DNA from 3 places in the Paenibacillus sp. FSL R10-2782 genome. Region 2 is predicted to be linked to each of the others. Evidence: predicted binding sites of a transcription regulator. Region 2 holds the regulator's gene; each other region holds the start of a gene.
What was found. Region 2 encodes Rex, which represses fermentation and respiration genes when NADH is low (regulators of the CRP and FNR family bind a similar motif). Its sites were predicted from a motif close to TTGTGAAATATTTCACAA; they were not measured.
Positions count from the first base shown of each region.

Region 1: nirB (nitrite reductase large subunit NirB) is a predicted target of Rex. The motif match lies at 7,301-7,318, and genes of this name have one in related genera.
Region 3: NST83_RS04100 (DoxX family membrane protein) is a predicted target of Rex. The motif match lies at 5,621-5,638, and genes of this name have one in related genera.

Region 1 covers NZ_CP151951.1:702,184-712,073, reverse strand. Annotated here, with positions in the region: gene NST83_RS03205 (immunoglobulin-like domain-containing protein) at 1-2,660, shown strand, start outside; gene NST83_RS03200 (hypothetical protein) at 2,792-2,941, shown strand; gene NST83_RS03195 (exosporium glycoprotein BclB-related protein) at 3,091-4,362, shown strand; gene nirD (nitrite reductase small subunit NirD) at 4,419-4,739, opposite strand; gene nirB (nitrite reductase large subunit NirB) at 4,782-7,211, opposite strand; gene NST83_RS03180 (helix-turn-helix domain-containing protein) at 7,524-8,114, shown strand; gene NST83_RS03175 (Asp23/Gls24 family envelope stress response protein) at 8,108-8,458, shown strand; gene NST83_RS03170 (spore germination protein) at 8,767-9,890, shown strand, end outside.
Region 2 covers NZ_CP151951.1:3,137,729-3,147,618, forward strand. Annotated here, with positions in the region: gene NST83_RS14055 (DUF5590 domain-containing protein) at 124-648, opposite strand; gene NST83_RS14060 (amidohydrolase) at 686-1,987, opposite strand; gene NST83_RS14065 (redox-sensing transcriptional repressor Rex) at 1,974-2,627, opposite strand; gene dinG (ATP-dependent DNA helicase DinG) at 2,673-5,540, opposite strand; gene NST83_RS14075 (tetratricopeptide repeat protein) at 5,698-6,345, opposite strand; gene panD (aspartate 1-decarboxylase) at 6,428-6,811, opposite strand; gene panC (pantoate--beta-alanine ligase) at 6,804-7,742, opposite strand; gene panB (3-methyl-2-oxobutanoate hydroxymethyltransferase) at 7,739-8,668, opposite strand; gene NST83_RS14095 (biotin--[acetyl-CoA-carboxylase] ligase) at 9,008-9,890, opposite strand, start outside.
Region 3 covers NZ_CP151951.1:889,876-899,765, reverse strand. Annotated here, with positions in the region: gene NST83_RS04125 (amino acid ABC transporter ATP-binding protein) at 187-915, opposite strand; gene NST83_RS04120 (amino acid ABC transporter substrate-binding protein/permease) at 908-2,326, opposite strand; gene NST83_RS04115 (inorganic phosphate transporter) at 2,598-3,587, opposite strand; gene NST83_RS04110 (DUF47 family protein) at 3,602-4,216, opposite strand; gene NST83_RS04105 (DUF3048 domain-containing protein) at 4,409-5,494, opposite strand; gene NST83_RS04100 (DoxX family membrane protein) at 5,744-6,262, shown strand; gene NST83_RS04095 (class III extradiol ring-cleavage dioxygenase) at 6,459-7,250, opposite strand; gene NST83_RS04090 (alpha/beta fold hydrolase) at 7,343-8,167, opposite strand; gene NST83_RS04085 (hypothetical protein) at 8,511-8,810, opposite strand; gene NST83_RS04080 (hypothetical protein) at 9,008-9,436, shown strand; gene NST83_RS04075 (ABC transporter substrate-binding protein) at 9,549-9,890, opposite strand, start outside.

The sequences.
Region 1 (9,890 bases), 2.4 Mb from region 2:
TTGATGGAAATACAGATGTTACCCTGACGGCTGTCCTGCTTCTCGAAGGCTTAACGAAAACAAAAAATTTCACTGCACATGTGCTCAGTCTGCCGATGAACGATATTGAAGCTGTAAACGCAGCTTACGCGGCACTTGATGTACCCGTAACCACCGTAACCGGGGACGTATATTTGCCGAAAGAAGGCTTGAACGGCGTTCAGGTGTCGTGGACTTCGAATCACCCCGAGTTCCTGGATCACAACGGTCAGGTCACGTTCCCGAGCTATGTACAGGGCGATCAACCCATTACACTGGAAGCTGTTCTGACAAGAGGCGGAACGGAGCTTCGTAAAAAATTCAGCCTGCTCGTGCCTTCACTGCCCGTAAGCGCTGATGAAGCGGTGAATTTGGCAGCAAACACCCTGAAACTGGAATACTCCCAAGGGATTAAGGATTCCATCACTTTGCCCAATACAGGAGCATTTGACACACGTATTGATTGGTCTTCGGATCAACCGGATGTTCTCAGCAGTACGGGGCAGGTGAATCGGCCGAAGTATATAGACGGTGATGTAAATGTACAATTAATAGCAACTATATCCAAAGGCCCAACCTCTGTACAAAGAACATTCATAATCACAGTATTGAAGGCGTTACCGAATACACCCTATGTACGTTTGAACGGCAACAACCCGATCATTCTGGAAGCTGGCAGCACCTTCACCGATCCGGGAGCCAGCGTGCTGGACAGCGTATACGGTAATATTCTGGTATCAGATCTGTCAGGCATCGGCAATGTGGATACGAATGCGCCCGGTGTATATGTATTGAACTATGTTTATAGCGATCAATCTGGTTGGTCGGCTGAGCCAGCCGAAAGACACATAAGCGTGCTTCCCCATGCTATTGAAGCCACAGCGGGCAATGACACTAACCCCTCGGTGCTCGTTACAGGCGCCTGGCCGGGTGCACGGCTTGAGCTGTACAATGCCCAGCAGGAGCTTATTGCCGAAGGGACCGCTTCGGGAGAAGGGAAATATATATTTACGCCTGTTCCTGAGGGAATCAGCTATTACGTGCTACAGATCGTGAATGGCATGGAGAGCGCTCCTTCCAGATTGGTGTATGCCCAAGGACTCACTGCCCAACGTGTAGCCGATTCCATCACAAGCCTAACAACACCTGCTGCAAATGATACCCTGCTCAAGCTGCCTGCTGTACCTGAGGGCTTCCGCCTGGTCATCAGCCGCACTAGCCAGCCGGATATGATTCGCACAGATGGAGCTATCTTCCCGGCAGCAACCCAAACAGCGGTTACCGTAATACTGGAGGTCACCAAGGTAAGCGATGGTTCTCACGCCCTGACACAACAGATCGAAGTAACCGTTCCTGCTAAGGTCATTGTAGACACGGGCAATTCTAATAAAAAAGACCAAGACGAAGACTACAACAACTCTCTTATACAACTGCAACCCGGATTTTCTGAACAGGGAAAAGCCATCATCATCTTTACTCCTTCTTCGGCATTTCTGGATGGACAAATCACTCAGGCCCGCCTGGAAGGCAAGGCTTACGCGGATATTCATCTGGAACAGGAAAAGGATACCAGCCGTGTTGTTCTTCCCTATTCTTCGCTGAATACATGGGATAAAGTCGGGGCCGCAGTCATATCCCAATATGGAACACTGATGCTATCCAGTGATGCCTTAACCCGTATGTTCTCGGGTCAGCAGGACGTTGCATTGTCATTCCAACGGGCAGATGCACAGCGTACACAGCAGATCCGCGATTGGGCCGGACAACAATCCAGCCTGAAACTGATTGGCACGGCTGTGGAAATCAAGGCTAACGTTACAGGTAGTACATCGCACATCGTTCTGCCGCTGGATGCCGAGTCCATCCGTGAATTGCAGGGCAAGGAACCCCAGTTTTCTGTTCTCGTTATTCATGACAATGGAGAGCAGGAGATTCTAAAAGGTACGGCTGTGAGGGATTCAAAAGGGAACCTGTCGGCTGTGGGCTTCGATACGACCCGGTTTAGTACCTTTGCGATTGCAGTTTCTACCCATACAAAATCTCCATCCGATAATACAAACGTACAGGACGGCACAACAAATTCAGCGGATTCGCAAGGTGCAGCTACGGTATGGTCGGATATCCAAGGCCATTGGGCGGCGAAATCCTTGCAATCGCTGGCAGACAAAGGCTGGCTACAAGGCTACAAAGATGGCAAGATGCGTCCGGAGCGTGCAGTAAGCCGCGCAGAATTTGTATCCATACTGACCCGAGCGTTGGGGACCAATGGAGATGAGAGTGTGCCTACCTCATTTACAGATATGAAAGGGCACTGGGCTGCATCCACCGTGGAAGCCGCTCATCGTCAGGGATGGATCGAAGGCATAACTACTCAGACATTCAGCCCCGATGAGAGTCTTACTCGTGAACAGGCGATGGTGATATTGTCACATGCGATGGCGGATAAGGCATCTGCCACCACAAGCGCGGTCACCTTGCAATCCTATAAGGATAAACAGCAGATCGCTGCATGGGCTTCCGCAGCCTTGGAAAAAGCCGTATCCTCCGGATGGATCAGCAGCTATCCTGATGGAACGCTCCAACCCAAAGCAGCTATCAGCCGAGGTGAAATGGCTGAACTGCTGGAACGTATTTTCAAATAAGACTGACTAAGTACCCAATGGATCTAGATATATTAGTGGAGTATAAGCAAAACAGCGCGGTTTCCGAGTTATTTGGAGACCGCGCTTTGTTTGTGATTGATATGGACTTATATAAGGATGACTATATAGATATGTTTATTAGAAACTTTACCGAGCAGTTTGGTGACGTGAATATTTTGTTCAAGACGAACTCGGATAGTGCAATTCAGAATGCTATATCGGAAGGACTTGCTATTTCAATAGGTGAAGCCCGGTTTGGAAATACAGAAAATCGATATTAAAGCTTATGTACAAGCCTCCAATAATAATTGTTGTATGGTGATTCACCCTTTTCGCTTCAGAAAATATACTGTTATATCTGCGAAGCGGGGCGATGATCCACCTGTCACCTCTACAGTAGGGAGAAATGTGAAGGAGGAGATATTTGAACATGAAACACAGAAAACCGTTCAGGTTCAGTGGGGCTTCAAAAAAAGACGAGGACTGCAAACCACCTAAAATTAGCAGAGAAACGGAAGAACTTCTCAAACTGATTAAGGAATTAGTCGCCATCATCCCGCTCGTTTTCGCACATCCGTCTGCGGCTAATATAACTTCATTGCAACAGATTTTACATCGGTTATTAACTTTCTCAAATAAATTGAGACTTAGAGGCTCAGTCAAGACAGATTTATTAGCGGCGTTGGAACTGGCTATCGTAGCGTCGGAAGCCACTCCTTTCTCCCCGATCGGTGTTGGAACGACACTGCAACAACTGTTGGAGGTCTTATTGTCTATTATTTTGCAGGAACCCCTTGATCCTGCTCTTAAAGACAGTTTGATCAGTGCAATCAGAAGCGCCGAAACGGCTATCAGTATTGCGTTGGGTGGCACGGCAGGAACCCCCGGTCCACAAGGGCCCGCTGGGCCTGCTGGACCTGCTGGTCCGGGCGGTGCTCCAGGACCTGTCGGTGGACCAGGGCCGGTGGGTGCTGCCGGACCACAAGGAGCTGTGGGGCCTGTTGGACCTGTTGGTGCTGCCGGGCCTGTTGGTGCTGCCGGGCCTATCGGAGCCGCTGGGCCTGTTGGACCCACCGGGGCTGCTGGCGCTACCGGGGCCACCGGGGCCACGGGCGCGGCAGGACCCGCCGGGGGTGCTACCGGAGCTACGGGCGCTACGGGCGCGGCTGGTGCCACCGGTTCGGGGGCAATCATTCCATTTGCTTCGGGAGGACCTGCTATTCTGACGACCATTGCTGGCGGGTTGGTAGGAACAACGAGTTTGATTGGCTTCGGAAGCTCGGCAACAGGTATTAGCCTTTTAGGTGGAGTCATTGACCTGACAGGTACACTTGTAGGGCCACTAATTAACTTTGCTTTTTCTGTACCACGGGATGGCGTAATTACATCCATTGCTGGATATTTCAGCACAACAGCTGCGCTAGCTCTCGTTGAATCAACCGCGACGATTACTGCCCAGTTGTTTAGTTCGACTACACCTGATAACACCTTTACAGCTGTCCCTGGGGCTACCGTTACATTAGCTCCACCACTGACTGGCATCATTGCCTTGGGTACCATTTCCAATGGCATCACTACCGGATTGGCTATACCAGTAACTGCGCAGACTCGCCTGCTCCTTGTCTTCTCTGCAACAGCTACGGGACTCTCCCTCGTAAACACCGTCGTGGGTTATGCGAGCGCAGGTATTACTATTACCTGATCCAAGATGACAAGAGCCCCGCAAGATTTGGTCCTGCGGGGCTCTTGTCATTTATATTAGAGAGATATTTTCACTTCTTCTCCATCTTCCCGAATGGTGAATGTTTTAATTTGTCCGGTATCAGGCTCTTGAACGATACCCGTCTCCAAATCAATCTTCCAATCACATAGCGGGTCATAAATGTAATGACCGGATACCATCGCTTCGGTAAGCGGCCCCCCTTTAGGATGCGGGCTGGAATTTTCAACAGCGTAAAGCTTGTTCTCCGAAGTGCGAAAAACCGCGATTTCGTTATCATCCAACCGGATCGTCCGCCCAATTCTATTGGGGAAATCCTTACTATGACCGACGATAAGCCACTCAGCATGCTTGATCATTCGCTTGATTGCTCCCTTCTCCAGGCAAGATTTTAAATACATTCACACAACAGACGGTGTAACGACTTCAAATAAATTTTTGCGCGAATCGGCATCGTTGATGATCTTTTTCCATGGGTCTTCAACCTGTTGCAGTGCAAATTCGATCCGTTCTATTAAAGCCTTGCGATGATCTACATCGTGAACGACAGCCTTCCGAATCTCTTCAAGGCCGGTCCGTTCCACCCATTCCGAAGTACGCTCCAGATATTGGCCTGTTTCCCGGTACAGTTGCATCACGCTTCCCACAATCTCAATCAGTTCATCGTCAGTTTTCACTTTACACAGCGAATCAGCCAACCGTGCTTTTATACCACCGTTTCCACCGATAAAAATCTCCCAGCCTCCATCATTGCCTACAATCCCGATATCCTTCGTACATGATTCGGCACAATTGCGCGGACATCCATTGACCGCTAATTTAAATTTTGCCGGAAAATCCAATCTTTCAAATTTCCGTTCCAGCAACTCTCCCATTCCCATCGAGTCCTGTGTGCCAAAACGGCAAAATTGTGATCCAACACAGGTTTTAACTGTACGAAGAGATTTGGCATAGGCATATCCTGACGGCATATCGAGTTCTTCCCATACTTTAGGCAAATCCTCTTTACGGACACCAATCAAGTCAAGCCGTTGTCCTCCTGTTACTTTAACGACTTTAACGTTGTATTTAAGAGAAACATCAGCTATTTTCTTCAAATCCTCTGGAGTTGTTACACCACCGTACATTCTTGGAACAACTGTAAACGTTCCATCCTTTTGAATGTTCGCGTGCAGCCGCTCGTTCACAAAACGTGAATCTTCCTCATTTTCATAGGTATCCGGGTTCATCATCCCCAAATAATAATTCAGTGCCGGGCGACATTTGGAGCATCCTTCATCATTATGCCAACCTAGTACATTCATAACTTCACGTGTCGTTGTAAGCCCCTTGGTTTTGATAGCTCCAACAATTTCATCCCGGCTCCATGTTGTGCAGCCACATATTCCTTGCTTGGCAGCCGTCTTGAAGCTGTCTCCAAGAACATACTGGAGAATTTGTTCAACGACCGGCTTGCACCCTCCGCAGGACCGCGTTGCCCCGGTACATGCCTTAATTTCGTCGACTGTGGTCAATCCATTTTCATGGATCGCATCAACAATTGCCTTTTTGGTCACACCGTTGCAGCCGCAGACAATTTCATCATCAGCCATCGTTTCAGCGGATAAGGTTTTAGCCCCGTCTTTACTGCATCCGGTACCCATGAGCTGTCCATATATCTCATCTGTCATCAACGTTTGCTGCCGCACATACTTCTGAAGACTAGCAGATTCGCTAACATCTCCGAACAGTACGGCTCCAACAATCCTGTTTTCCCGAAGCAGCACTTTTTTGTAAGTATGCTTCCATTCATCCTTTGCTACAATCACCGTATGTTCAGAACTGGTTATGAATTCGCCAGCCGAGAAAACATCCACTCCTGAAATTTTGAGCTTGGTGGAAACCACTGATCCCGTATAGCCTTCTGTATCCACACCTGCCAAATGCTTTGCGAGCACACTTCCCTGTTCAAAAAGCGGCGCAACCAGGCCGTAACAGATCCCGCGGTGTTCAACACACTCCCCTACAGCATATACATCTGGCATGGAGGTCCTCATCAAATCATTGACCACAATTCCACGGTTCGTTTCCATGCCACTTTGCACAGCAACCTGAATATTAGGCTTGATCCCTACGGCCATAACGACCAAATCTGCTGCCAGTTCGCTTCCGTCCGAAAACCGCAGCCCCTGTACCCGATCTTGACCATACACCTCTGCAGTTTGCATTTGCATAGCAAATTTGATTCCCTGGCGTTCTAGTTCTGCCCTCAGCATCGCAGAGGCTTCCCGGTCCAGCTGACGCTCCATCAAATCCTCCATCAAATGAACGACCGTTACGTCCATACCGAGATTGACCAAGCCTTTAGCCGCTTCCAGTCCCAACAGCCCTCCACCAATGACTGCTGCCGTTTTATAGGTTTTCGCCGCCTCAAGCATGGCCGAGCAATCGGCGATATCTCTAAAACCGATGACGCCTGGTAATTCTTTTCCCGGAATAGGCAAGATAAACGATTGAGAGCCAGTAGCCACCAAAGCTACATCGTAATCTATTTCAAGTCCGTCCTCAGTGTAAATCCTCTTTCTTTCTCCGTCGATGCTTCGCACCGTTTTCCCAGTATATAAAGTAATACCTTGGTCCTCGTACCATTGCAAATCGTTCAGAATGATGTCCTCAATGGTTTTACTTCCCTCCAAAACATAAGAGAGCATAATCCTGTTATAGTTCGGATGAGGCTCATTTCCAAGGACCGTAATTTCATATTTATCCGTTAATTTTAGAATTTGTTCGACCGTATTGATACCAGCCATCCCGTTCCCTATAACAACAAGCTTCTGTTTACTGTTTGCCATATGCCGATTCCTCCATTCATTCGACGACATTGCCTGCGTTCTTATGAATACTGCTTATGCTTCTATTCTAATGTCGTGAGTTGCGTTACATGTGATTACAATCACAATATAATTAAAACCTTAAATGTTTAGGGATTTCCCTATTCGAATTCAAGGGATTAAGGTAAGAAACTGAAATTGAGTTATTATGACGATTTTTGAAAAGTGGATGCTCCTATTTGACTCTTCTCAATATTTGATTTAGAATTTAATCAAATGATATAAAAAACTATCAATTAATAATAAATGATATCAAATAAATAAGGGGTTCCAATGAAGAGAGACATGACAACGATCAAGCAAGTGAGGCTTAACAGCCTTTTGGATGTAGCTACCATGCTACTTATTGAAAAGCCAAACGCTTCCATGAACGAGATTGCTGATTATGCAGAAATTGGTATTGCCACATTGCATCGATATGTTGAAAACAGAGAGCAACTGATGATTTATCTTGGATTTCGGGCCATCGAAGTCGTAAGTGAAACCATGAAAAGGATTTCCTTGAACGAGGAAAACTATGAAAATTACATTCCAGAGTTGATTGAGGCACTTATTCCGTTAGGAGACAAAATTTATTTTCTTGCTCATGATGCATCCGTCAACTTCAACAAGGAAATTGATGAAGCGGATCAGAAGCTAAGGGAACCCATCTTGCATGTGATTGAAATATTGCAACAAAAAGGTTATTTTCACCCGCATATCGATAAAGATTGGATCATGAATGTCCTCTACTCGCTGCTATTTCTAACATGGCAGCAAGTAAGGAACGGCAATATTGCGAAAAATTCTGCAGCGGCACTGGTTGTAAATACTTTTTACCATGGATTCAAAGCAACTGCACGCGAGGAGGAATCTACATGTTAATTCAAAACGTACTGGGGAGTATTGCAATTTCCAAAGATGCTATTTCTAAAATCATTGGTAAGACAGCAACGGCAACAATGGGAATTGCATCAATGTCAACAGGAGTCGTCGAAGGAATCACTAACAAGTTAAGTGGGAAAAGCCTGCAAAATGGCATTGAACTTCATCTGACAGAATCAAGACTGGATGTCGAATTAAGCATTGTCGTTCATTACGGAACAAGAATGTACGATGTAGGCAGAGAATTACAGAAGAATGTTCGGGAAGCCATTGAGAAATATACGGGCCTATCCATTGGCATGATAAACGTCAAAGTACAAGGGATATCCCTATCCGTTAATTAATCGCACAGCAATCCTTTCTACAGAACAGCTTAACTTCTATAGCACTCCACATTATATATTTTATAGATTAATCGACAAAGAAACCGTCCTCTGGAAGAATGGAACTACCATTCAACATGCTCCAGAAGCGGTTTTTTTGCTTTCTTCTACCATTTCCCCATCCAAAGTTTTCAGATTTCCACAAAAATATGAAGAGATAGCAAGTCATCAGACCGTTTAATGAGTAAATAAATCCTTTACAAGGAATACTTTATGAACAACCTGCTATTCTACGGGGACATGAATTGAATCGTTTGGGGGTCATCATCATGTGGTCTAAAATAGTACCTTATATTCCAAGCTGGGCTACGTTATTTCAGGCAGCCCTCGCGTTGATTTTTCCATTAGGAATTTATTATATAAACCGCTCGATTTATTCACTTGTAGGAAGTAAGGGAGCGAATTCCAAACAACCTGCTGACCGTCCTAAGGATGATAAAGACAACGCTGATCAGCAGCATGCAACAGGCTCCAAAATTACAGGGGATTATGATACCGATTTGAAATCACTCCAAGAGGCTATAGGCGAGAATAGTGATGTGCATTTTCGTGAGTTTATGGCGAAGAAATTTCATGCACGGTCGGTGTTAATCTTCATAGAAGGTATGCAGGATGAGGGGCTTATAAACAAGCAGGTATTGCAGGTATTGATGCTTGAGGGCCAACAGGAACAGTCAGAAAGTATAAGTAAGTCTTTTATAAAAGAAAGCTTGATGCCACTTACGCAAATTAGTGAAGTTACAGATATGGAGAATCTGTACGAATTAATCCTTTTGGGCTATACCGTGTTATTAATTGAAGGAATAAATGAAGCACTGCTGGTCGGGCCCCCTAACGGCCCTGTTCGACCCGTGAATGAGCCGACCTCTGAAGCATTACTTCGGGGTCCCAGAATCGGCTTTACGGAAGTATTAAGTGAAAACACTTCGATGCTTAGACGTCAAGGCCTAAACAAAGGTCTGGAAATAAAGAAATTCCAAGTTGGAAGCAGAATCAAAAAAGATCTGGTTATCGCGTACATCAAGGATATTGTAAATCCGGATCTTCTTCAGGAAGTGAAGGACAGAATTTCAAAAATTGACATGGATTTTTTACCTGAATCCGGTTATGTGGAGCAACTTATTGAAGACAATTATTTAAGCCCGTTCCAGCAAGCGCATAATACTGAGCGCCCCGACCGTGTCATGAGTGCTTTGTTGGAAGGAAGAGTAGCGATTCTGCTGGATGGTACTCCCTTTGCACTTATTGTTCCGGTGACCTTCAGTATGCTGCTCCAATCTCCTGAGGACTATTATGAGCGCTGGATTCCAGGGACACTTTTACGCGTGTTGCGATTTTGCGGAGCTTTTATAGCGCTTATGGGTCCTGCTTTATATATCTCTTTTATATCGTT
Region 2 (9,890 bases):
CACGGTGGTCAGCCAGCGGAGTGGGCCATTTGAATCTGAAGAAGCGATAGCGATCGGAAGATCAAATGGCCACGCAGCGCTCCTAAAGCTCCCAAACCACCATCATCCACTCCCCACAGCACTCTAGTAATTAGGCAAAGTATACTTTACCCCCGCCGATCCCCCATCCGAGAAGCGATAAAAGGTATAATAATGATGGCTGCCGTCATCATAAAACAACTGCCACACATATTGACCATTAAACACACTCGGCTCAAGCCTTACAATATCTATACCCGGAAGCTGCTGCTGGATCATCGCCGTCATTTTTTGCTCGTCGACTCCGTTTTTCAGTAGCTCGGTATGAACACTGCTATTATCTGCGACAGGCACATTCGGTTGGCCCTCCACTTTTTGAAAAGGGACCCACACCATAATATTTTCGTTCTGAGCATTTTTCCCTTGAACTACCCAATATACCCGATCCCACACCGACTTCCACGTCTGCGTTGTGCTAACCAGACCACCTGATTGCTTGGCCTTTACGATAGCAGCATTCCTCTCAATCACCTGGTCTTGAGTAACGTAGGAATAATACCAGAAAATGCTGACCAGAATCAGTATAACGCCCAGAATCCCGACCGCTATCCATTTTTTCTTATTTTTCAAACCTGTGCTTCCTCTCTTAGGGGATGTGACACCTGAATTAGCGCGACAGCAGCCCTTCAAAGGCGGCTTGTGCCTCATGCTTGATACGTTCCTCATCCATAGTCAGGCACTCACCGTTTTTCACAATCTGACGACCGTTTACCCATACATGGGCCACGTCTTTGGCGCTTGCAGAGTATACCGCATGGGAAATGAGATCCGTACGCGGCAAGAAATGAGCCTGATTGAGATCGAGCGCGATAAAGTCAGCTTTGTTGCCTGCTGCCAACGCCCCTACCTCATTCAAGCCAACCGACTTCGCTCCGTACTCCGTTGCCAGACGCAACGCCTCACCCGCAGGAACTGCGGTTGGGTCGCCAGATACTCCCTTGTGAATGAGTGCAGCCAGCCGCATTTCCTCAAACATGTCCAGGTTATTGTTACTGGCAGGGCCGTCTGTTCCCAGAGAGACAGTAACGCCTGCACGGAGCAGATCAGGCACTCTTGCCACACCGCTCGCCAGCTTCAAGTTGCTGCCCGGATTATGCGAAACCGCTACACCACGTTCAGCCAGCAAAGCTATTTCTTCGTCATTCAGATGAACAGCATGGGCAACAAGCGATGGACGGGAGAAAAAGCCGAGCTTATCCAAATGCGCAACCGGACGCAAGCCGTAGTCGCGTACGTTTTGCTCTACCTCGGCAATGGTTTCCGACATATGCGTATGCAACGGTAAGTCCAGATCATGCGCAGCCTGTACGAATTTTTCGATAAACTCAGGCGGACACGTATACGGCGCATGCGGAGACATCATAGTCGTAATGCGACCGTCTGCTTTCCCATGCCAATTACGTGCAAAATTCACAGCCTCAGCCAGCTTGATCCGCTGCTCTTCCTCCGAACATAGTCCAATCGCTCCACGCATCAGGCTCGCACGGATGCCGGACTCTTCAGCTACACGAGCCACCTCGTCCATATGATCATACATGTCCAAAAAGGTCGTTGTTCCGCCTTTCAGCATTTCCAGCACGGACAAGGACGTACCCCAGTACACATCCGTAGACGTAAACTTGGCTTCCATCGGCCACATTTTTTCCTGAAGCCATACTTGAAGAGCCAGATCATCCCCATACCCACGCAGCAGAGACATCGCCGCATGACCATGTGTATTAATCAGACCAGGTAAAAACAACAGTCCGTTACCATCAATCGCTTCCGTCTCTTCCTCACCCGCTGGCAAAGTCTCGCCAATATAGGTAATGCGACTGTCCTCCACGATCATATAGCCGTAGATTACCCCGGCTTCCGGTCTGTTCACGGCAAAAGAGCCATTTTTAATCATCCATTTATTCGCTGTCATGTTGCGTATCTTCCTTTCCGTCCTCCAAATAATAAGCGAGGCTTAACAAATCTGTTGTAAAATCTGTGGCATGTATTCGAATATTTGCTGGTGCCTTGAGCGTAGTCGGTGCAAAGTTCAATATCGCTCCAATCCCGCTATCTATGAGCCTGTCAGCCACGTGCTGCGCTTCAAAATCCGGTACGGTAATAATCCCGATCCGAATGTTTTGTTCCTTCACGGTCGCTTCGAGTTCATCCATTGGCTGCACGACCAGCGTATTGATCTTGGTTCCGACCTTTTCTGGGACAGCATCAAATACCGCTACAATTTTCATATTGTCTTTTAAATAAGCATTATAATTCGAAAGGGCTTGCCCCAGATTACCTGCTCCGACCAATACCACATTAATTTGCTGGTCGATTTTCAGGATATGGCGTATTTTCTCGATAAGATAAGTAACATCATAGCCGATACCCTTACGGCCAAAATCTCCAAAATACGCGAGATCCTTACGAATTTGAGCCGGATTTAAATCCAGTCTTTGTCCCAACTCCTGGGAAGAGACCGTAGCCACCTCCCTTTTGTGCAGTGCATTCAGATAACGTAAATATACGGGTAACCTCCGTACGACAGCCTCTGAAATTTTATCTGATTTCATACATGCTCCCCCTAATTGTAACGGACATGTATAGATGTCCGTCCGTTATGCCTCTGTCTCCGGGGCGGATTGGAGCCACTCGGCGATGCGGGGCACCATTTGCTCCGTCGGCATATGCTCCATTTTTGGTCCCGGTAACGAGTACAAAAAGTGCTTTCCGTAATAGGATTCGATCACACGTGTATCGTAAACGATAACGACCCCGTGATCGCTCGCCGTACGTACCAAACGTCCAAATCCCTGTTTGAAACGAATGACGGCCTGCGGAACAGACAGCTTCATAAAAGGATTTTTCTTCTGCTGCTGGAGCAGCTCACTTTTAGCCTCCAGCAGCGGGTGATTCGGCGGTTGGAACGGCAAGCGGACAATGGCCAGACACGTCAGCGCCTTGCCCGGAATATCGACGCCTTCCCAGAAGCTGCTGGTTCCCAGCAACACAGAAGCTTTGGCTTCCTGAAAACGTCGGGTCAGCTTGCTGCGGCTCCCACTGTCTACGCCCTGCCCCAGCACGGTGATGTCGCTGGATGCCAACGCCTCCTTAAGCGGCTCATACACCTGCCGGAGCATGCGGTAGGAGGTAAAGAGAACGAGCATTCTCCCCTGCGTCGCTTGGGCAGTCGCACCTAGCGAGCTGACGAGCATATCTACAAAATGCTCGTCTCCTACACTGCCCTTCACGCTCGGAAAATCCCTTGGAATGACTAGCAGCACCTGATCCCTGTAATTGAAGGGTGACGGAAGCTGCGTAGTCATCAGCCGCCCTTGATCTGCGGCCTCCTGCAAGCCGAGCTGATCGGTCATGTACTGAAACGACTTATCCACTGACAAGGTAGCAGACGTCAGAATAATGCTCCTTTTTTTGTCAAAAAACATTTCTTTCAGCTGGCGGCTCACATCGACGGGCACCGCATAAAATTGTAGCGACTTGCTGCGGAATTGCCCGCTCGCTTCGAGCCAATATACGGTCGTCTCATCATCCAGACGCATAAAAAAACGCAAGCTTTCCCTAATGCCTGCCAAATCCTTAAGCAGCCCCGTAATATCTGTAATGAGGCTGTCAGCCGCATAATCGTCATGTTCTTCTTTCACGTCGAGCACCAGCTTGTCGCCCTTGCGCAAAATTTCGCTCAACGTTACATAAATCTGATTTTCCAGCGCAGCAGCCTGATCCCACTTGGCAGGCTTGGCCGACGGCTTGAGACGGGAAGAAAACTGCCCTGTTTCGCCCGGTGTCGCATCACTTCGCTCCGGCAGCATGCCAAACAGCTTGTCGCTCAGCAGATCCCAAGTCTCCTTGACCTCCAGCACGAGCGGATACAGTTGGTCAATGGTAGCAGCCCAATCCGTCGATTTCTCATGCCCCGACTTTGCCAACTGCTGACGCAGCGAAGGCAATTGTCCGTTCTTGCTGTCCTTGAACAACCGGGTCAGCGTATGCAAGAGTGTGAAATATTTCATATGCATGCCCAGGTGCTTACCAGCGACTTCCTCCAGATGATGCGCTTCATCAATGACCAGATGCTCATAACTCGGCAACAGCTGATGACTCGCTTTTACGTCCGTGAACAGCTTGGAATGATTCGTAATGACCACATCGGCTATTCCCGCCTCATGGCGCGCACGATGATAAAAACATTTGCGGAACCATGGACAAGAACGACCAAGACAAGACTCGGAATCACTGGCCACCGTTTCCCAAAAATCTCCACCACGATTGCTTAGATTCAGTTCTTCATCATCGCCAGTTTCGGTCAACGTCAGCCAGACGATCATCTGGGCCGCTGTAATTAAATCTTCCTTCGGCGTTGCGAAGTCTCTTCTGTTTATTTTATGTTCAAACTTACGAAGACACAAATAATGTCCTCGGCCCTTAAAAATGGCAGCCCGGAACGGGAACGGGATCACCTTGGTCAGCATCGGAATATCACGCTCACGTAATTGCTCCTGTAGGTTGATCGTATGCGTACTTACCATGACTCGCTGTCCATTTTTCACACTATGGTACAGCGAAGGGAGCAAATAACCGAGGGACTTGCCTGTCCCCGTACCCGCCTCGATCAACAGGTGCTTGTCCTCACTCAGCGCCTGATTCACACCCGCAATCATTTGCGTCTGCGCCTCGCGTTCCTCATATTGGCTCAAAGATGAACGTAAATTGTCTCGGACATCATCCATGTATTCCTCAAAGGAAACACCTGCCAGCGGATTGGGGTCGTCCTCTCTGCGAGGGGCATTTAGCTCCGTCCAATCCTCCACCTTCAGTGCAAGCTGACGTAAAAACTGATGACCCTCCAAATCCTGAATAGGATCATGCTCTTTGTCTTCACGCACCCCGTCCAAAAACCATCCGAGGTCACTGTCTTCCTCTGCGAACAAATCACTGAGCCGCTGTATCGTAATCAAAGGCAGCGCGTGAAGCTCATCCAGACATTTTAAAAACACCTCAGCCGTAGCCAACGCGTCGCTGTCCGCTTGATGGGGTCGGTCATGCGCCAGCCCAAACTCAGAAGAAACAAAACCCAGCTGATAGGAAGATAGCGATGGAAACATGATTTTCAGAAAATCCATCGTATCCAAAATTCTGCCGGTAAACGGCAAGTACCCGCACCGATCCAAAGCGTTTTGCAAAAAATTAAAATCAAACGCCACATTATGGCCGACCAGCACGACATCGTCCAGCATAGGTACAAGCTCCATCATCATCTCTTCGAGGGCAGGAGCATCCTTGACGTCATCGTCTGTAATCCCGGTCAATCCGGTAATAAAAGGCGGAATGGATCTGCCAGGGTTCACATAAGAACCGTAAACACGGGAAATGCTGTTATCATGCTCTATAATTGCAAGTCCGACTTGAATGATGTCATCCGCGGACTGGGTGCCTGTCGTTTCAAAATCCAATACCGCAAATTTCATTCGGGCTTAATCCTTTCTTTTGACACATACAAAAATAATAACTTTATATAATAGCATAGCAGAAGATCGCCTGTTTGGAAATTAAGACAGCCAAAAAAGACGATACACACACCGCCTGGGAAGGTGGATATGCATCGTCTCAATCGGTGTCTGACAACTACAGCCAGGTCATTATGGAGCTGTCGTACCGAAGCATTTCGGCATCCGACAAACAAGCTTCCATATTGTGCAACGGCTCGGGCAACGCAGGATCGAACTGATGAGCGAGAGCAAAACATTTTTGCGCCTCCTCCACATCAGCCTGCTTGGCCATAAGACAGCCCAACGCATTATAGATGACCGCTTTCAGTCGGGACTGCTCTGTCAGGTGCAGCACCTTCTGAAAATGGCTCACAGCCTCCGCTGTATCCTCCAGTTGAAAATACGCCATCCCCATATACATACGGCTCTGCCAGCTGTTCGGAAAATGCTGTAGTACCTGTTCAAACTGACGGATGGCCTCAGGATACATGAGCAGTCGGTAATACCCTTGACCCCGAGTAAAGGCAGGCAGCTCCTTTTCAGGCAGTGCCTTTTCAGATAGCTCCGTGTCAGACATACCGGACTCTGCGGAAAAACCAGCAGCCCGCAGGCGAACCATTTTTTCCTCAAAGGCAAGCCATTCATCCATAATTCCGTCACTCATTCTCCGCAGCAAATTCCAGTACTGTAGCAACTCCTGCCTGCGGGAGCCCTGGGCTGATGGGTAATGCTTCACGATATCATCTAACATGCTGTTCATTTCTGCGAATACATGCTTGAACATGTGCATCCCGCCCTTACGAAAGATGGATTATTACACTCACATTTTTCGCTTAAAGGACGGGTTTCATCCGTACTCCCATTCATTACATGATCGTAGCGTGTACTTCCTTATTCGCCGTTTGGGCCGGTTTATTATGTTCATCGACGAATACCACGGTCGGTTTGTATGTTTTGGCCTCTTCATTCGACATGGAAGCGTAGGAAATTATAATGACTGTATCCCCGGGCTGCACCAGACGCGCTGCTGCGCCGTTGAGACAAATTACGCCGCTACCACGCGGTCCGGGAATAACGTAAGTTTCCAGCCGGGCTCCGTTGTTATTGTTCACAATTTGTACCTTTTCATTCTCTAGCAGATCGGAAGTCTCCATCAAATCCTCATCAATGGTAATACTACCCACATAGTTGAGGTTGGCTTCGGTAACCGTCGCCCGGTGAATTTTGGATTTCATCATTGTTCTAAACATGGGAGAGCACCTCCGCCTTCTGTATTCTTATATTGTCAATCAGTCGGGTGTTCCCAAACTTTACAGCCAGCGCTACAATGATGTCTTCTTCAACATCGCTTAGCCGCTGCTCGGGAAGAAGGGGCTCCAGACCGGGAAAGGTTAAGATTTCAATGTAGTCAATGTCCGCCAATGGTGAAGAAGTAATGGTGGACTCCACCATTTGGTATAACTGAACGATCGTAAACGTGTTCTGAGCAACATCTTCGCTCACTTCACGCACCTTGCGCAGTGACTGTGACAGCACCAATGCCTGCTCCCGCTGTTCCGCGCTCAGATACACATTACGCGAGCTAAGGGCCAAACCATCGGCCTCCCTGACGATAGGACAAGGAACGATAGTGACATTCATATTGAGGTCGGTTACCATTTGCTGGAGCACTGCTACCTGCTGAGCGTCCTTCATGCCGAAGAAGGCCAGATCAGGACCTACCATATTAAAAAGCTTGGCAACTACAGTGGTCACACCGTCAAAATGCCCTGGACGTGAAGCGCCACATAACCGATCCGTCAAAGAGGATACGCGAATTTTCGTACGGGTTGGCTGCGGATACATTTCCGCTACAGTTGGCAAAAATACGATATCCACGCCTTCACGCCGAGCCACCTCCAAATCACGCGCTTCATCACGGGGGTAGCTGTCGAGATCCTCGTTAGGCCCGAATTGAATCGGGTTGACAAAAATGCTGAGTACCACCGTATCTGCCATTTCACGCGCCTTATGCATTAAACTCGCATGGCCTTCATGCAAATACCCCATCGTCGGCACAAAGCCGACTGTATGTTGTTGCGTAGCAGCAAAACCGTATTCCGCTTTTTCTCCGTTTGCACCAAGCTGCCGACGTTCAGCAATTGCCTGTCGAAGCTGAGCCACTTCTCTTACGATCATCATGACCGGGATTCCACCTTTTCCTTAGCCTGTTCCTCTTGTTTATCTTGTTTCTGTACCTGTGCCTTTGCATGACCTTTCTTGTGGCCGTAGAGCGCCTCTACAACGCTGTCGTCGGCGCTAAACACATGCTCTTCAGCCGGGAAGGCTCGCCCCTTCACATCGCTCACATACTGCTCGATGCTACTGCGAATCAAACCGCCGACATCGGCATAGGTTTTGACAAAACGTTTGCTGTAATAAGGCGATGCATATTGAATCAGATCGTGATAAACAAGCACCTGACCGTCACATCCGCGTCCTGCTCCAATTCCAATGGTTGGAATGGATAGTTCTTTGGAAATAGCCGTTGCCACCTCCTCAGTCACCAGCTCAAGCACGATGCCAAAGGCTCCCGCCTGCTCCAGCGCCTTGGCGTCTGCCAGCAGCCGCCGTGCGTCCGCTTCGTCCTTGCCTTGAATGCGGTAGCCGCCAAGCTGGTTGACTGACTGCGGTGTAAGACCGATATGCCCCAGTACAGGTACACCTGCCTGAACAGTCGCTTTTACGACGTCGGCAATTTCTGCACCGCCCTCCAATTTGACAGCATGCGCATGTCCTTCCTGCATCAGACGACGGATGCCCTGGAGGCTTTCAGATACGCTGCCGTGATATGTCATAAACGGCATGTCAGCTATAATAAACGTATGCTCCGCGCCTCTCGCTACCGCTCGGGAATGATATACGATATCATCCAGTGTTACGGGAATGGTTGAATCATAGCCGAGAACGACATTGCCCAGCGAGTCGCCCACGAGTATCATGTCAATTCCAGCCTCCTCGGCTATTTTCGCTGATGGATAATCGTAGGCAGTCAGCATACTAAGCGGAATGCCCTCCCGCTTCATTTTTTTCATTTTCACAATATTCAGTGCTTGTTTTCCTGCCATGGTACATGGCTCCCTTCCATCTTTTTTTGGCACAAAAAATAACCTTTTATGAACGCCTGTACACTTGCGTCATCAAAAGGTCCGAACAGCCAAAAAAGACACTCATTTTGAGATCGTCCCTTCTGTCTCGGTCCTGTTCGGCTCAGAGCAGAATCCAACGTAACCTTCAAATGAAGTTATGATGGTCTAACTTGCTTGCAATAGTGGAGCATGTGCCCCGGAGTGCAGCTCGGACCGTCCGATGCCGCCTCCTGCACAGTATAACAAAAAACATCAGCTTTTTCACGTGAAGTTTTACATAGAAAAAAGAACAATTACAGTCGCTATGCTCTGCTAAGACTACCCCTGTAATTGTACATCACCGGAAACGACCTGTATTCGCTCTCCCTGCTCCGTTTCAACCACCAGCGCTCCCGAAGGGTCCAAACCGACGGCTGTACCTTCCACCGCTTTTCCTTGTCCCGTATGTGCCCGCACGAAGCGATTCATCGTTACGGATAGCACCTCCCACAGCATCGCAACAGGCTGAAAGCCCTGATCCGCATACAGCGCACATAGCTGCTCCATTTCTTCCAACACCGCGGCAATTAGTGCAGTACGGTCGATTGCTCGACCAGCCTCTATTCTCAGGGACGTCCCCACTTGTGACAGTTCTTCCGGGTAATCCTCTGTATTTAAATTTACATCAATGCCGATACCTGCAATGCAATAGCGAACCCGCTGATCCTCTGTTGAAGATTCCAGCAGAATACCGCACACTTTGCGACCATGAACAAGCAGATCGTTCGGCCATTTGATGCCCACTTCCACACCCGTCAACCGACGAATGGCTCTACATACCGCTACACCTGTAAGCAGTGTCAACTGAGGAGTAAAGCCCAAAGGCTGGTTCGGACGCAACACAATGCTCATCCAGACGCCTTTGCCCCGAGGTGAAAACCACTTTCGGCCCAAGCGCCCCCGCCCCGCTGTCTGCTCCTCCGCCAGAACTACTGTCCCCTGAGGCGCGCCCTCTTCTGCCAGACGCATAGCATCCTGCTGGGTAGAGACCGTCGAGTCCAGCACAACTATACGTTGTCCAAACGATTGGGTATTTAGCATATATGCCAGTTTGGAGACCTCCAGCCGATCGGGTCGGGACACAATCCGATAACCCTTACGCGAGGAAGCTTCAATGTTGTAGCCCAGTTCACGCAGCTTGTTGATCTGCTTCCATACGGCT
Region 3 (9,890 bases), 2.2 Mb from region 2:
AAGCGTCAGCGTTCGCCTGAAAGCTTTCCGTAGGAAAGCTCGCATCGTAAGCATAAGCTGCCCCCGGATTTCTCCAGCCATGAGCTTATTCAGGAAATCCGGGGGCAACAGCGATCGTAAGATCAAATGGAACGCGGAGCGTCTTACAACGAGCACATATCACATTCAACGCAAACCCTGCCCCACTTACAATACTTTCTCTAAAAAACTGATCGTCCGCTCATTTTGCGGATTACCGAATACCTCTTGTGGCGTACCTTCCTCCACGATGTAACCGCCGTCCATGAACACGACACGGTCGCTTACTTCGCGTGCAAAACCCATCTCATGCGTCACGATCATCATCGTCATGCCTTCACGGGCCAGATCATTCATAACGCCAAGCACTTCTCCGACCATTTCAGGATCAAGCGCCGAGGTTGGCTCGTCGAACAGCATAATATCCGGGTTCATGGCCAACGCGCGTGCAATCGCCACGCGCTGCTTCTGACCGCCGGACAACTGGCCTGGCAAGGCATCTGCCTTATCAGACAAACCCACACGCTCCAGCAGCTTCATGGCCGTCTCCCGGGCATCTGCCTTGGACTGTTTACCCAGCTCTGTCGGCGCGAACATAATGTTCTTGAGCACCGTCATATGCGGAAATAGGTTAAAATGCTGAAATACCATGCCTATATTTTCACGGACCTTGTTAATGTCCACGCTCTTGTCACTCAAATTGTAGTCATCCACGATGACCTCTCCTGCCGTAATTTCCTCCAGCATGTTCATACAACGTAAAAACGTACTTTTCCCTGAACCCGAGGGGCCAATGACGCAGACAACCTCACCTTCCTGCACTTGCATATCAATGCCTTTCAGTACTTCATTATTTCCATAGCTTTTTTTCAGGTTCTTGACGATAATTTTACCCACGGCGAACTCTCCCTTCAAGACGGTTGGAAATTTTGGTCAGGACAGTAATGACGATAAGATACATCACCGCAACCACCAGCCAAATGTCAAAAGATTGGAACGTCCGTGCAATAATGATCTTACCTGATTGGGTCAATTCGACTAAGCCTATAACGGACAAAATCGAAGTATCCTTCAACGTAATAACCAACTGATTAATAAACGACGGGATCATGATTTTCACGGCCTGCGGCAAAATGATTTTGAGCATAGCCGTCCGGTATGGCAAACCAAGCGAACGAGCCGCTTCCATTTGTCCCGGATCAATGGACTGAATACCACCTCTGATGATCTCCGTCACATAAGCTCCCGCGTTCAGAGACAACGTCAGTACGGCCGCAACAAAAAGCGGCATTTTAAAATCCAGTGCCTGCGGAATACCAAAGTAAATAAAGAAAGCAAGTACAATCAGCGGAATACCACGGAACACATCAACGAAAACCGTTGCAATTCCACGGAACAGTTTATTGTGACTCACCTTCATAAAGCCGAACACCAGACCCAGGACAAAAGCTAAGAGCAGGGATACCAGCGTATACAGCAATGTATTTCCCATTCCTTTGATCAGCGAAGGCAGGGAGGCAGAAATCAGTTCCCAGCGACCACGCTCTACAGGCGAAGCACCTTTGCCGGATTCACCCAGATACTTGGACATGATTTTGTCATACTCCCCGCTGTTACGGAGATTCACAAGCCCTGCATTAAATTTCTCTATGAGCTCTTGGTTTCTGCCTTTATTGACAGCGAAACCGTAAGAACCGCCTTTTTCCTTATCGGTCACAAGCTTGAGTCCATTATTCTGTGTCACTCCGTACGCCAGTACGGGATAGTCATCAAAACATGCAACCGAGTTCCCAGTTTTAACTTCATCGTACATTTGAGAGGAATCATCGAACGGAACCGTAGTAAAGCCATATTTGGACTTAATGGACTCCGCGAACGTGTACCCTTCTGTTCCCGTTTTGACAGCGACACGCTGCCCTTTCAGGTCCTCATAGCGCTTAATTGTATCATTATCCTTACGGACCGCCATGACGACACCTGAATCAAAATACGGTTCAGAAAAATCAAATTTTTGCTTACGTTCATCTGTGATGCTCATACCAGCAATGACGCCATCCACTTGATTCGTTTCAAGGGCCTGCACTGCCGCATTAAAGCCAAGAGGCTTGATGGTATAGTCAAAATTCTGATCCCTGGCAATAGCCGCGAGCAGATCCATGTCGATTCCAACAAATTTACCATCTACATCTTCAAACTCAAAAGGCGCGAACGTTGTATCCGTGCCGATATCATATTTTGTTTTGTTTTCTGCATGTGCCACTACGCCAAAATTACCAGCCAGGGCAACCACAAAAAACAGACAAATCATGAGCGCTGTTAATTTTCCAGATTTTTGCATAAGTACCTCCAATCAGTTGAACGGTTCAAAGTTTTCTGTTTATTCTACAGGAGTTATTAAAAATTGACTACTTTGATGTCAGATATTTTTTGAAAGATGTTTCATGGACCTGTCTGATCGGGTAAGGTTTAAAGGACCTGTCTTTTGCTCCTGTAATGCCAATAAGCCCCTGCCGCAAAAAGCGGAAGAAGCTTATTGTGTACCTATAGTGTGTACTTATTTTCTGAGAAATAATGATGAACTAGAAAAGAATTTTGAAAATTAAACCTGCTAGTAAAGCAGAAATTGGAATGGTAATAACCCAAGTAATGACAATGCGACCAGCCAGCGACCAACGCACAGCGGAAAAACGCTTCGCAGAACCCACACCCAAAATAGCCGAAGTAATGGCATGAGTGGTACTTACTGGTAAATGAAGCAGCGTGGCTGTGAAAATAACCGAAGCTCCGGAAATATCAGCGGCGAAGCCATTGATCGGCTCGATTTTAAAAATCTTGGTGCCCATCGTCTTGATGATCTTCCAGCCCCCAATGGATGTACCGAGCGCCATTGCTGTTGCGGCCGAAATTTTAACCCACATCGGCACTTCAAGATGATCCTGATAACCCGCCGAAACGAGTGCAAATGTGATAATCCCCATTGCCTTTTGGGCATCATTCGTACCGTGCGTGAACGATTGAAGCGCTGCCGTAATGACCTGCATCGTGCGAAAACCTTTGTTCACCGTATGCGGACTGCGACGAGCAAAGATGTATTTTAAAATCATCATTACAATATAACCAATTACAAAAGCAATTAGCGGGGAGAAGATAAGTCCCTCAACAATCCCGATGAAGCCGCTCCAGTTCAATTTCTCTGATCCCGCACCTACATACACCGCCCCGGCCAGCGCACCAATCAAGGCGTGGGAAGAAGATGAAGGAATACCGAACCACCATGTGAGCAGATTCCAGATAATCGCTGCGATCAGTGTCGCAATGACGATATCAATCCCGTTCGTAAGCTTGGTAGGGTCAGCGACACTGCCACCAATCGTCTTGGCAACTCCTGTAAACAATATGGCTCCCAGAAAGTTCATGACCGCAGCCATAATAATCGCACGACGCGGCGTCAACGCACGGGTAGATACCGAGGTTGCGATAGCGTTAGCCGTATCATGAAAACCGTTAATAAAATCAAATGCCAGAGCAAGAAAAATAACAATACCCAATACCAGTAAACTTGTATCCATGTAAAAGGACTCCCTTACGAGTTACGCATAATGATGGATTCCAGCATATTTGCAACATCCTCGCATGAATCCGTTGTCGTTTCAAGGCGTTCGTACAATTCTTTGCGTTTAATCAGTTCAATGGGATCCGTTACAGTTGCAAACAGGTTTTTGATGCAAATACGCAACAGCTCATCCCCCTGATTTTCCAAATCATTCAGGCGAATGGTGTATTCACGGATGGCCAGCAGCTTCTTCTGTGAAAGCAAATGTACAGCCTTCTGGATTTCATAAGCCGACTGACGCAAAATATCAGCGAACTGCACAATATATTCGTCCGGCTCCGTAATGTTGTACATATAAAAACGAGAGGCTGTCGCTTCCAGACCGTCCAGCACATCATCCATGGTCGTTGTCAGCTCCATGATATCGTCGCGTTCCAGCGGCGTAATGAAGGTCTTGTTCAGCTCAGTAATAATCGTGTGTGTGTAATCATCACACTTATTTTCATACTTCTTCATTTCATTAGTAAACAGAACCACATCTTGAAGATTTGAAGTATGTTGGGCAAAGTAATCGGCTGCTTGCACGATTGTATCTGCCATATTTTCCAACGTCTCGAAGAATATATCCTTTTTCTTCAATCTCATTAACGATTACCCCTTTACGAAAATATCCGCAACCTGTTTCGACTGCATTAGACAACCTTTGCTATCTTATCACACTCATCAATGTTTTTGTAAAGTTTGTAAAGGCAAATTTCACAATATTAAGTATACATTGCCCGACAAGGAAGTTCATTATCCGACAAATTATATCTAAAAGGGTGGATTATGGATTCCTTATTTTGCTTCTACACTTACATGCTCGTTTAGCGAAACGTCCGCCGGAACCACATGTATATAGGATGTACCCGGTACCAACGGAATTTCAACTCCATTTTTCATAAAACGAATAGCATCACCGGGCGTATGCTGCCACTCAGCGTGTATCAACTTCCCTTGTTGAAACAACATAGCCTCTCCACCGCCTTTAAGCTCAACGCTCAATCGACCTACATCATCCAGCGTTTGGTGCCTGGTGCTCATCACAATGACATTGGCCGCAGAGAGCTGCTTGTTATTGTTTTGATCCACATGTGACTTTTCGTTCACAAAACGCTTATACTGCTGATCTGACGGATCGTAGGTGTAAGATACCTTGTAGCTTTTAAGCAAAAAGCGGATTTGCAAAGATACTGCCTCCCCGTCCCCCATGATCGAAGCTTCACCGGATTTAAGGTAGTTATATACCGGAACCACCGTCTGCTTGGCGTAGCCTTTACTTTCGCTTCCTTGGCGAAGTCTGTTCACATCTGTGTACAGGTTGTGTGGAGGACGGCGATCCTTGCTTCTCCAGAAGTAAGCTCCCCCATTCGAAATCTCATCCAGGTGCTCTTTTCGTTGCTGCTGTAAAATCGCATAAGCATCTGTACTTCCCCCGGCGTGTATCGGCAACGCCCCGTATGTTTCGCCCAGCTCAATCAGATACGGCCGAATACTGCGAACCGGGCCAATTTTCACATTTCCGCCATGACTTTGGAAAAAAGCTACCAAACGGGTAATTCCACCTTCTGCGAGAACTTCATATACCATATCAGCCTCGCTAAGTCCCGCCTGAGGCCGTGCGGCTGGAGCATTATTAATCATAATCGCAAGCGGACGTTCCAGAACAGGCTGCTCCACCGGAAGGCCGGTAAGCGGAGCTGTAAATGCCGGAATATTCGGTTCCTTGAGCGGCTCCGGCTGTGTTTGTTGCTTTAGCGGTTGGGGAGCGGGTTCTGATTCACCCGATTGGGACATAGCAGAACAAGACATCATGGTCATACAAAGAAAAACCGAGGTCATCACACGCAACCACTGGCTTCGATTGAAAATGGGCCCGGACAACTTCATCCCTCCAGTTAGACATTTTCCTCATTATAAGCGTTATTTCCTGTTTTTGTCTTGATTGAATCTCCCCATCTCTATAGAATACTTATCTGAAGACATTAAAATTTAAAAAATATTCAGACTTTGTGATTTTTATCACAAATAACTGTAACTGAACCTAATACAATAAGGGTGTAACAGAGATGATCATCCCAAACCAAATGAATTACAAACAACATTATAAGATACGAAAGAGGAGTGGTTTGAATGTTTAACAACTGGTTGCGTGAAAATAAAGTAGCAATGTGGCTACTGACTGTAGTACGGGTTTATCTGGGATATGAATGGATGACCCATGGACTTGAGAAGCTGACTGGCGGATTCGATGCAGGCGGATTTATCTCGGGGGCCATTGCTAAAACAGGCGGAGAACATCCCGCTGTACAAGGCTGGTGGGGATCGTTCCTTGAAGCCTTTGCCCTACCAAATGTCGGTCTGTTCAACGTCCTGATCCCACTGGGTGAGTTCCTGGTCGGAGTTGGCCTGCTTCTTGGTACACTGACTACATTAGCTGCCTTGATGGCGATGGTCATGAACTTCTCGTTCCTGTTCTCGGGCACAGTAAGCACCAATGCAATCTACCTGCTGTTTGAAATCTTCCTTGTCGTTGCTGGAGCAAACGCTGGACGGATTGGCTTTGATCGTTGGGTACTGCCCTTCCTGCGTGGACTGTTCCTTAAAAATAAAGATACCTTTCCAGCGGACCCCGCTCGAAAAATAGCTTAGGTCCTCAAAAAAACAACCGTTACCCACCGGGCTAATGGTTGTTTTTTTGTGCAGCTATGCCTGCTATAAATGTTTTTGTTTTTGTATTTGTTGCAGCTATGCCTGCCAAGTCTCATCATCACCAATCCCCTTTTACACACAAAAAAGAACTTCCATTCCCACTAGCCATGTGGATTCGGAAGTTCTTTTTTCACATTTACGTATCACGTTCTTGACCGAAAGCCCAACAATTAAGACTCAGCGAGCCCAGGACATAGGACTGAAAAAGCTTCTGCGCCGAGCGCTGGTCATCCGCAGCCCCCATCGCGTAAAACAGCGGCGAAAAATGCTCTATCCCATAAGAGGGAACCGCCTGTTTGGCATAAGGAGCCTTTTTATCATATTGGAACAAATGACGTAAATTCCAGTCCTGAAGCTGCTGACCGATCCAGTTGTCATATTGAACCGCCCAATCTGCTGGCTCATTCGTCTGCTCCAGGGTCCGCAAGTTGTGGACCAATCCGCCGCTGCCGATGATCAAAATGCCCTGTTCACGCAACGGTGCCAGCATCCGCCCAATCTCATATTGCTCCTGCGGAGCGCGCCTAGAATCAATGGAAAGCGGAACGACCGGGATGTCCGCATCAGGATATATATGCCGCAAAACCACCCATGCTCCATGATCCAATCCCCGGTTCCGTACAGGCTGGTGGAACAGGTTGTGCTGACTGAACAGATGCTTTATCTCCTCATACAGCTTCGGATCGCCTGGTGCAGGGTAATCAAGTGTGTACATTTGTTCAGGAAAGCCATAGAAATCGTGCAACGTCGCATGCTGGTCATCCGCCCCGATACATTGATCAGCACTATCCCAATGCGCGGAAAAAATGACTATTCCTTTGGGTCGGGGCAGGCTCGCGCCCAGCTCGGCAAGAAAGCTGGTGTATGCATTGTTTTCTAAAGCCAGTGTCGGTGAACCGTGCGCAACAAAAATTGAGGGTAATGTCATCGCTGCCAACCTCCACACGCCAGTATAGTGTTACTCTTCCATTTTACTCCGGTGGAGGCGCAATTTCCAATACAATCCGTTACAGCCTGAAATCAGATCATCCAGTGCTGCCAATCCCGCTGAATATTCTCCTGCTCATCCAGCCATTCCAGCGTCCGGTCGATCAACCGCTGCCGCTCTTTACCGGAAGAAAAGGTGTGGTCTCCCTGAAAAATAATCTCTTTGTCGCAGCGTCCCTCTGGACGCATCCAAAATACCTTTTGGAACAGGAATGCATAGTCCACAGGAATGATGTCATCCGAGGTTCCGTGAATAACGAGCACATCACCGTTAAACTTGACGGCCTCCTGAAACGGCTGGAACTGGGCAAGCGACTCAAAATATGAAGGTGTGAACTTATAGCCCAAATAGTCGGCCTGACCGCTTTTCACGGACTCATCGTATACGCTTCGCTCCGTAATTTTAACAATGTCATTGAACGGGTAGCCGACCGCCGACCAAAGCACCAGATTTTGTACTCTCTTGTCTCGTACCGCTGTGAGAAGGGCTACCGCGCCCCCCAGACTGTGCCCGATCAATGTCACCTTGGTTGGGTCGATATCCGCACAATTCACCGCATAATCAAGCACCGTACGTGTCTGATTAATCATCGACTCCAGCCCTTGTTTGCCGTATTCACCCGTACTTTCCCCGCAACCCGCAAAATCAAAGCGCAGGACAAAATATCCCCCTTCTGCAAGCTCACGGGCAGTCTTCACGAATAACCGATCTACCCCGATACGATTGCCCACAAATCCGTGGCATATCACTACGAGCGGTACCCGTCTCTGACGGTCTCCTTCATTCGGATTGCTTGGATAATGAATCGTTGCGGCCAGCTCCTCATTTTCAAAGCGAATTCCAATTTGCCGTTCCATCATGATTGTCCCCCTGTTTCAAGCTTCACCGTCACCAACCTGCTATGCTGTATTGGCAACACTATCTTGCGAAGCTTCTTGTGATGATTAATGATTGGTAATTAATGATTTAAAGCGAATATGTCAAACGTATATTGTAACATGGATGCTCAGCAAAATATCTATTCACTTTAATTCCGATATGTTTAATAAGTTTTATAGTAAAGTCAGTCTATCATTGCCCTGCTTCCTTGTCAACCTGTCAGTTTATAGTGGAGAAAAACGAACATATGGCGCTCCTCTAACGATAACAGAGAGCGCCATAATGCGTTACTTTTTATGAAAATCAACTCCATCCCGCAGACTATTCGTAGCTGTTCCTGAACATTTCGTGGGTCTCCGTACGCCCCTCCCACTCCAGTCTGCAGGAGACACCACTATTCTGATCCTCATGCCATAAGCTGCGGTAGCTCTCTTCGCCCAGATCACCTGCAAATTCGGTATCCTGAGCCCATTCAGCATCGTTCAGAATACGGTACGTCGGGGATGTTCCCTGAACGCTCCGCTGACTCACATTCACAGGCATGGCCTCCACGCTGTTTCTAACTGGAGCGGCTTCCAGCCGTTTATTAACCGTATAATCCACCTGCTTATCCAGCTTCATGATGCCACATCCTCTCCGCATTTACATTCAGGATGCTCCGCGTGCTCACCCTTTATCCAGTTTGAGGAGAATGGGGCGGTAATATACATTGCACTGATAAAGCCTTTTGCCATCTGCTGCTTACTCACGTATACTGATTTTGTTACAGATTGGCGGTTCCGCCAGACCGGAATACGCTCGCATAGCAGGAGGAAGCAATGAATAAAGTTAAAAATTATACGCTTATTGCATGGATTGCCCTGTCCATGTTTTTTTTGACACAGGCGATCATCGGATGGTTTGTAACGTTTACAGGCGGAGATGTTGCTCCTTTTGAAAAAGTTAACCTGTCCACCCTGATCATCATCGCCGCAGGAGCTATCCTGCTGGTTGAAGCGCTGATGAATTTTATGGACCGCCCGGAAGAAGAAGAGGAAGCACAGCAAGACTATACGCCCGTAAAGCCCCGCATAGACCTCAAGTCCATCTTGCTGTATGTCGTGTTAGTCGTGGTGATTCTCGTCGCTGGGCTGGCCCTGCGCCGCGTACTGCCCGTGTTCAGCATTTCACCTTGGGTTAATCTGATCCTTGCCGCCATCGGCTTCATCGGTCTCAAGCCGATTTTTTTACGCAAAAAACATTCATAAGATGCAATCCTCATTTGTACTGGAGCTGCCCGATCTTTGTTCGTGCCAAAAAGCCGTATTCCCCGCCTGCAATAAAATGCATTAGGGATACGGCTCTGATGTACGCTAAAGCTTATTTGGAAAAGAGTTGCTCTGCATTATCCAGCGCGATTTTGTGTCCCAACGCCGAATAGTCCAGCCAAGGCTGTCCGTCCAGCATGTAAACATGACCTTGCTTCACTGCTTTGAGTCCTTGCCATACCGCGTTTCCTTCCAGTTGTGCATACACCTTTTGGGCATCCGCTCCTTTACTGATAATGACAAAGATCGCATCGGCATCATAATCCGGCAAAACCTCCTGGGATACGACCTGATAGGCCTTGTTGATTTTTTCTACACCCTTGGCTGGCTTCAAGCCCAAGTCCTGATACAACAGTGGTCCTACCGGACGCTTCATGCCCATAACACGAACTTC